2 regions of the Microbacterium sp. NRRL B-14842 genome follow, and region 1 is predicted to be linked to the other one. Evidence: predicted binding sites of a transcription regulator. Region 1 holds the regulator's gene; the other holds the start of a gene.
The links. Region 1 encodes HrcA, which represses chaperone genes, less so after heat shock. Its sites were predicted from a motif close to TTNGCACTCGNNNNNNNCGAGTGCNAA; they were not measured.
Positions count from the first base shown of each region.

Region 2: a site for HrcA is predicted at 2,457-2,483, ahead of groES (co-chaperone GroES). Genes of this name have one in related genera too.

Region 1 covers NZ_JBFLUM010000001.1:1,159,689-1,163,882, reverse strand. The annotation lists gene AB1285_RS05835 (16S rRNA (uracil(1498)-N(3))-methyltransferase) at 1-687, opposite strand, end outside; gene dnaJ (molecular chaperone DnaJ) at 690-1,805, opposite strand; gene hrcA (heat-inducible transcriptional repressor HrcA) at 1,842-2,873, opposite strand; gene hemW (radical SAM family heme chaperone HemW) at 2,983-4,194, opposite strand, start outside.
Region 2 covers NZ_JBFLUM010000060.1:9,408-13,601, reverse strand. The annotation lists gene AB1285_RS23765 (hypothetical protein) at 1-36, shown strand, start outside; gene AB1285_RS23760 (hypothetical protein) at 20-1,207, shown strand; gene AB1285_RS23755 (THUMP-like domain-containing protein) at 1,214-2,419, opposite strand; gene groES (co-chaperone GroES) at 2,570-2,866, shown strand; gene rarD (EamA family transporter RarD) at 2,998-3,930, shown strand; gene AB1285_RS23740 (ABC transporter substrate-binding protein) at 4,075-4,194, shown strand, end outside.

The sequences.
Region 1 (4,194 bases):
AGGTCCCGCAGTGGAGGTGCGCAACACGGTGTCGCCGAGCAGGACGCGCTCAGCGCCGGCCGCCGCGAGCTTCTCGAGCTCCTCCGGAGCGATCCCGCCCTCCGGACCCACCACGAGCACGAGGTCACGGTCGTCGGGAACGAGCGTGGAGAGCCGGGCCGGAGCGGTCGGGTCGAGCAGCAGCACCCGCTGCGTCGCCGCGCGCGCCGCAAGCTGTGCGGTCGACTCGGGGGCGGCCACCTCGGGCACCCAGGTCCGGTGCGCCTGCTTGGCCGCCTCGCGGACGATCGTCGCCCAGCGCTCGCGTCCCTTCACCGCCTTCGGCCCCTCCCAGCGCGACACACTCCGGCTCGCCTGCCACGGCACGATCTCGTCGACGCCCAGTTCACATGCCGCCTGCACCGCGAGCTCGTCGCGGTCGCCCTTCGCGAGCGCCTGCACGAGCACGAGACGCGGAGTCGCCGGCTCGTGCTCGACGCGCTCGGCGATCCGGACATCGACGCGCGACGGTGACACCTCCTCGGCGACGCCGGTCAGCCAGACGCCTCGACCGTCGCCGACGGTGACCGTCTCGCCGACGCGCAGCCGCCGGACGACGGCCGCATGCTTGGCCTCGGCGCCCGTCAGCGACACGAGACCGCCCACCGCGGCGTCGCCCGCGGACTCGACGAGGAAGTGCAGCGCCACGATCAGTGAGTACGGAACCGGTCGCGCAGCTTGGAGAACAGGCCCTGCTGGAACTGCGCGAGCTGCGGGCCCGGCGCCTTGTTCTTCTTCGCGAAGTCCTCGATGAGCTTGCGCTGCGCGGAGTCGAGCTTGGTGGGGGTGACCACCTGCACACCGACGCGGAGATCGCCACGCTGGGTGCCGCGCAGCGGCGTGATGCCCCGTCCCTTGATGGTCAGCACGTCGCCGGACTGCACGCCCGCGCGGATCTCCAGGTCGACCTCCCCGTCGAGCCCCTCGATCGAGGTCTCGGTGCCCAGGATGGCGTCGGTCATGGACACCTCGAGCGTGGCGAGCAGGTCGTCGCCGTCGCGGCTGAACGCGGGGTGCGGGTTGACCGTCACCTCGACGTACAGGTCGCCGTTCGGGCCACCGGCGCGTCCGACCTCGCCGGAACCCGGGAGCTGCAGCCGCAGGCCGGTCTCGACGCCCGCCGGGATGTCGAGGGACACCGTGCGGCGCGACCGGACGCGTCCCTGACCGCCGCAGGTGCCGCAGGGGTACGGGATGGTCGTGCCGTAGCCCTCGCAGGTGCCGCAGGGCTGAGAGGTGACGACGTTGCCGAGCAGACTGCGCACCTGACGCTGCACGTGGCCGGTGCCACCGCAGATGTCGCAGGTGACGGGCGACGTGCCCTCCTGGCAGCACGAGCCCTGACAGGTCTCGCAGAGCACAGCCGTGTCCACCTCGATGTCGCGGTGCGCACCGAAGACCACGTCCCCCAGGTCGAGTGTGACCCGGACGAGGGCATCCTGCCCGCGCTCCCGTCGTGACCGCGGACGAGCGCCGCGGCCGCCGCCCTGGGACGCGCCGAAGAACGTCTCGAAGATGTCGCCGAAGCCGCCGAAGCCGCCGCCGAAGTTGTTCGCGCCGTCACCGCCGCCCATGTCGTAGCGGCGGCGCGACTCCTCGTCGCTGAGCACGTCGTAGGCGTGCGTGACCAGCTTGAACTTCTCTGCGGCCTCCTCGCCCGGGTTCACGTCCGGGTGGAGCTGCCGTGCCAGGCGCCGATACGCCTTCTTGATCTCGTCGGTGGAAGCGTCCCGGGACACCCCGAGAACCTCGTAGTGGTCCGCCACAATCGCCTTTCTGCGCGTGTTTTCCGTGGGGCCGCCTCAGCGGCCGGCCTCGTCGTCGTCGAGCATCCGCGACAGGTAGCGGGCGACCGCCCGTGCCGCTGCGAGGTTGCTCGGATAGTCCATCCGGGTCGGTCCCATGACACCGACCCGCGCGGTCCCCGAGGGTGCCGCGTAGTTGCTGGCCACGATCGACGCCTCGCCGAGCCCGAAGGAGGCGTTCTCGGTGCCGATGCTCGCCGCGAGGCCGTGCTCGTCCGGCACCATCTCGCTCATCAGCCGCAGCAGCGTGACCTGCTCCTCGATGGCCTCGAGGAGGGGATGGATGCTGCCGCGGAAGTCCTGTTCCCGTCGCGCCAGGGTCGCCGCGCCCGCCATCACGAGCCGCTCCTGCCGGAAGCCGCCGAGCTCGTCGATCACGACTCCGGCGACGGCGCGGAGAACGCGGTCCTGGGGGGTCTCCTCCGTGGCGAGGAGTGCCTGCAGGCGGTCGGAAGCCGCCGCGATCGCCTGCCCGGTGATGAGGGCGGACAGTCGAGCGCGCAGCACCGCGAGGTCCGCTTCGTCGATCGTGTCCGGCAGCGCGGTGATCCGCTGTGATACCCCGCCGGCGTCCGTGACCAGGACCGTGAGGAGCCGGTTGGGAGCGAGCGTCACGAGTTCGACGTGCGTCACGTGGGCCCGCGCGAACGACGGGTACTGGGCCAGCGCGACCTGTCCGGTGAGTTGCGTGAGCACGCGGACAGTACGGACCATCAGATCGTCGAGGTCGGCCGGATCGGCGAGGAACGACTCGATGGCCGAGCGCTGCGCGGTGGAGAGCGGTCGGAGCTGGGCGAGGTGATTCACGAACACCCGGTAGCCCTTGTCCGTGGGGACGCGCCCGGACGACGTGTGCGGAGCCGTGATCAGCTCTTCGTCCTCCAGCTGCGCCATGTCGTTGCGGATCGTCGCGGCCGAGACGCCGAAGGAATGGCGGTCGACGATGGAACGGCTGCCCACGGGCTCGTGCGTCTCGACGTAGTCCTGCACGATCGCGCGGAGAACCTGCAGCCCTCGCTCTGTGACCATGGGTTCCCCTTCCCGCCGACCGGGTGCTGGCACTCTGCCGCCCTGAGTGCCAATCCTACCTCCTGCGATCGGGAGTTCTCCGAAGGCGGGACGGCCCGGGCGGCGTCGCTCAGTCCGTCAGCTCACGCACCACCGCGTCGGCGAGGAGGCGACCGCGCAGCGTGAGCTGCACGCGACCGCGGATCGCCGCCGGCGCATCGATCAGGCCGTCGGCGATGAGCCCGGCGACGCGGTCCCTGTTCCGCTCCGGGACGTCCGTCACCGCGATCCCTTCGCGGATGCGGCTGAGGAGGAGGATGCGCTCGAGCGTCTGCGCCTCCTGGTCGGGACGTTCGCGACCTGCCGCCGGCGAGGATGAGGCGGCCAGCCGCTGTGCGTAGGCCGCCGGGTGCTTGACGTTCCACCACCGGAGCCCGGCCACGTGGCTGTGCGCCCCGGGGCCGAAGCCCCACCAGTCGCTCCCCCGCCAGTATGCGAGGTTGTGCCGCGACCGCTGCCCTTCGCTGCGGGCCCAGTTGCTGACCTCGTACCACTCGAACCCGGCGGCGGCGAGGCGCTCGTCCGCCATCTCGTACATGTCCGCCTGCAGGTCGTCGTCCGGTGTCGGCACCTCGCCACGACGGATCTGCCGCGCGAGCTTCGTGCCGTCTTCGATGATGAGCGCGTACGCGGAGATGTGGTCGGACTCCAGGGCGAGCGCGGCGTCCAGGGATGCTTCCCAATCCGCGAGCGATTCCCCCGGCGCGCCGTAGATGAGGTCGACGCTGACGGCGAGGCCTGCGTCCTTCGCGGCGGCGACCGCGGTGCGCACGTTCTCGGGCCGATGCGTCCGATCGAGCGCGGCGAGCACGTGCGGGACGGCCGACTGCATGCCGACGGAGAGTCTCGTGACCCCCGCCTCTGCGAGGATGCGCGCGACCTCCGGCGTCACCGTGTCGGGATTGGCCTCGACCGTCACCTCGGCACCCGGAGCGAGCCCGAACGCCGCGGTGGCCGCTCCCAGCATCCGCGCCAGATCGCCTGCCGGCAGCAGCGTGGGTGTGCCGCCACCGAAGAACACCGTGTCCATCGGCCGCAGCGCTCCGGCGTCCTCCAGCACGGTGCGGGCGAGGGCGATCTCGCCGATGAGGGTGGACGCGTAGTCCTCCTGCTTCGCCCCGCGGAGCTCGCTGGACGTGTACGTGTTGAAGTCGCAGTAGCCGCAGCGCACCCGGCAGAACGGGATGTGGAGGTAGGCGGAGAACGGCGTCTCCGCGGAGATCGGGAGGTCGGCAGGGAGTCGCCCGTCCGGCGGCGCGGGATCCCCGAGCGGAAGCGGTCC
Region 2 (4,194 bases), on a different contig from region 1:
CGAGAGGGGAGCGACGTCGGTGCGGGAGGAGACTGACCGCCAGGGCTCCGCTGCGGCGGAGGAGCGCCGAGCACTGGAGCGCGCGGCCTATGGTCGGGACGGCGGACTCGACGCCGCCGGTGCCCGGCGCCTGCGCGAGCTCCAGGAGGAGCATCGACGGCAGGAGCTTCCGGCGGAGGAACGGCCGACGACAGCCTCCGAGGCGCTCCCGGTGGCGGAAGACGAGGGTCGGGAGTCCGATCCGCCGCCGGCTTCCGACGCATCGCCGCTCGCCGCGGCCGGAGCACCACCCGCACCCGTCGAGACGGGCGCGCCGATGCGGGCGCGCGGAGTCGTGCCGGTGCTCGTGGCGGCAGCGGCCCTCCTGGCGATCGGCGTCGGGGCGGGGTGGGCGCTGTTCGCCCCGCGGTCGGAGGCGTTCCCCTTGACCGAGACGCAGGAGCAGCGACGGATCGAACTCGCCGGGGAGGACTACGACCCCGGCTCCGTGCGTCCGGTGGCGGAGGCGGAGGGCGCCCTCGCCTGGTTCGCCACGCAGGATGACGGGGCCACCCGGTGCCTGATCCTCGACGTGGGTGAGGACTCCCAATCCACCTGTCTGGCAGCGGAGGAGGAGCTGGGGCCGGGCCTGTACGCCGCGCTCCCCGTGGCGGCCTCCGATGCCGGTGACGACGAGGACTCGTTCTCCACCGACAGCGTGACGGCGGTGATGCTGTTCTCCACCGCGGACGAGCCGATGGTGAGCATCCAGCGGTGGGGCGGAAGCTCCACGCTCTTCGCCCAGTTCGGGGAGGAGCAGCGCCCGAGGGTGAAGGAACTCATCCGCGACGGCTATGACCTCAACCTCACCCTCCTCGGCTCGTTCCGCGAGCAGCCGGTGTGGCTGGGCGACCGCCGTACGACGACCGGCCCCGCCCAGCGCTGCCTGATCGTCGACGCCGACGGTTCGCGGCAGTGCGCCACCCTCGACGAGGCGCTCCAGTCCGGGCTGCGCGTGCAGCTCCTCGACGTGGATCAGGAGACGGGAGAGCTGCTGTCGGCGTCCGTGGTCGAGGTGGCCTTCACCCGCTGGCAGATGCCGTACCTCACGGTGACCTCGGGCCCGGCCGTGGTCGACGAGGCGACGGGCGAGTCGTATCTCGTGACCACCGGGCCGCCGGGGGATCCGATCCGCGTCGACATCCCTGGCCGCGACCCGGACGACTGATCGCTCTCAGTCCGCGGCGGGCACCCGGTCGGCGAGGATCGCGCGTCGCTGATCGCCGAAGCGGGCGAGGATCAGGGTCGCCTCGGCGTCGCCGCGCAGGGTCAGCTTGCGCCGGAAGGCCGCGGGGTCGACGTCGACCCCGCGCTTCTTGATCTCGATGCGGCCGATGCCGTGCGTCTTCAGGGCCGCGTTGATCGTCTTCGGCGTGATCGGCAGCGTCTCCCGGACGCGGAAGGACTGCACGAACGGGCTCGTCAGCGCGGCATCGGAGGTGAGGTAGGCGATGCGCGGGTCGAGCATCCCCGCATCGAGGCTGCGGGCGACGTCGCCGATGAGGCGCGCCCGGATGACGGCGCCGTCCGGCTCGTGGAGGAAGGCCCCGAGCGGTCGGACCGGAGCGTCCTCGGCATCGGCAGGGCCGGTGAGCTCGTGCGAGCGCTCGCCGCGGATCACCAGGGCCGAGCGCCGGACCCCTTCCCTGGCCAGCTCCCTGGACCAGACGACGAGCTCCACGACGCTGCCGTCGGCGCTCACCCACTGCGTCTCCGCGTCCGCGGGCAGGGCGTCGCGGTCGTGGGCGGGGCCGAGCTTGATCCCGGTGGGGCGCTGCGCGGCGACGGCGAACGCCCAGTCGAGGGACGGCGAGTAGTCGTCGGCGGAGACGCGCCGGGTCTCGCTGTGTCCGGAGGTGCGGCGGGCGGGATCCATCCAGATCGCCTGGCCGGGGACCGGCTCTCCGAGCGCGTCCTCCGCCGTGGCGTGCCGGACGGTGGCGTCGTCGCCGAACGGGGCGAGGTTGTAGGCGGCGAGGGCCGCGGTCACCTCGTCGGCGTCCACCGCGTGCACCGCCAGTCCCGCGCCGGCGAACGCGAGGGCGTCGCCGCCGATCCCGCAGCCGAGGTCCGCGACGCTCGTGAGGCCGGCTCGGCGGATCCGCTGGGCGTGGCGGGCGGCCACGCCGAGGCGGGTGGCCTGCTCGAGGCCCGCGCGGGTGAACAGCATGCGGGCGGCGAAGGGGCCGAACTTCGCCGCGGCCCTGGCGCGCAGGTGCGCCTGCCCGACGACGGCGGAGACGAGGTCGGCGGAGTGTCCCGCAGCACGCAGTCGGGAGACGGCTGCGGCCGCCTCGGCGGTGGAGGTGACCGGCCGGAGCGCGTCGAGCAGCTCGAGGCCGGCGGGGGTCAGCAGGGCGCGCAGCTCGGACATCTCCACCCTCCCAGCCTAGGACCCGCGTGACGTGTGACCCGGGTTGGCACTCGCATTGCATGAGTGCCAGCCGACCGCCTACACTGGCATTAGCACTCTCGGGTTGAGAGTGCGAACGAGTCTTTCGTGTCAGCGTCAAGAAAGAAGAGGTAGACCGTGTCGGTTTCCATCAAGCCGCTCGAGGACCGCATCGTCATCAAGCAGGTCGAGGCCGAGCAGACCACCGCGAGTGGCCTGGTCATCCCCGACACCGCCAAGGAGAAGCCCCAGGAGGGCGAGGTCGTGGCGGTCGGCCCCGGCCGCATCGACGACAACGGCAACCGCGTTCCGCTCGACGTCGCCGTCGGCGACCGCGTGCTCTACAGCAAGTACGGCGGCACCGAGGTGAAGTTCGGCGCGGACGAGTTCCTCGTCCTGTCGGCTCGCGACGTCCTGGCGGTCGTCGTCCGCTGATCGCACACTCGGTTCCCTCTGCACGGCGGACGGGAACCCGGTCCGAAGAGGGCCCGGATGCTTCGGCATCCGGGCCCTCTTCCGCGTCCGGAGCGGCGCGGCCCTCGTCCTCGCGGGCATAGGGTTGTGCGGTGACCCCCGAGACGACCCGCGCCACCCGGACGGCGGGCGTCGCCTACGCCGGGAGCGCATACCTCCTGTGGGGCGTGCTGCCGCTCTACTTCCTCCTGCTGCAGCCCACCGGGCCGTGGGAGGTGGTCGCCTGGCGGGTGCTGCTCTCCTTCGTCTTCTGTCTTCTGCTGCTCACCGTCACGAGGGGATGGCCCGCCTTCCTCGCGATCGTCCGGAGTCCGCGACTGCTCGGGTGGACGGCCCTCGCCGGCCTGCTCATCTACGTCAACTGGCAGGTCTTCGTCCTCGGCACGTTGAGCGAGCACGTGGTGGAGACGGCGCTCGGCTACTTCATCAACCCGATCACCACCGTGCTGCTCGGCGTCTTCGTCCTCAAGGAGCGCCTCCGCCGTCTGCAGTGGGCGGCGGTCGGGATCGCGGCCGTCGCGGTCGTCGTCATCATCGTGGCGTACGGCCACGTCCCCTGGATCGCCCTGACCCTCACCGCTTCCTTCGGTCTGTACGGGCTCATCAAGAAGAAGATCGGCCCTGCCGTCGACGCGGTCAGCGGGTTGACGCTCGAGTCGTTCTGGCTGATCCCCATCGCGGTGGTGCAGCTCGTGGTCGTGGCGACGACGCCCGTCGGCCTGACGATGGGGACCGCGGGCTGGCCGCACGCCGTGCTGCTCGCCTTCGCGGGGGTGGCCACGGCTGTCCCCCTGCTGCTGTTCGCGGCCGGCACGCGTCGCGTCGACCTCACGATCATCGGGATGCTGCAGTTCCTCACCCCGGTCCTGCAGTTCGTGATCGGGGTCGTCGTGCTGCACGAGCCGATGCCGCCGGAGCGCTGGATCGGGTTCCTCCTGGTGTGGGTCGCGATCGCGGTCTTCGTCGTCGATCTGCTCCTCGCCGCGCGTCGCGGCCGTCGTGCCACCCGCGCCGCGGCGCTCTGATCGGTCCTGCCCGCGCCCCGAAACGGCGGCCCTGGATCGTTAACGCACCGAGATACTTGCCCCTCCTGCGCGCGGGGCGCACGCCCTAGTGTTAGAGCACCCGACTGTGGTCATCATCCACGTTCGTTTACGCAAGGGAGCATCATGAACGCACTGAAGGGCTCGCGCAGCGCGAGGATCTTCGCCGGGATCGCGCTGGTCAGCGCCTCCGCCCTCATCATCGCGGGCTGCAGCAGCACGCCCGATGCGGAGCCGTCGGACGGG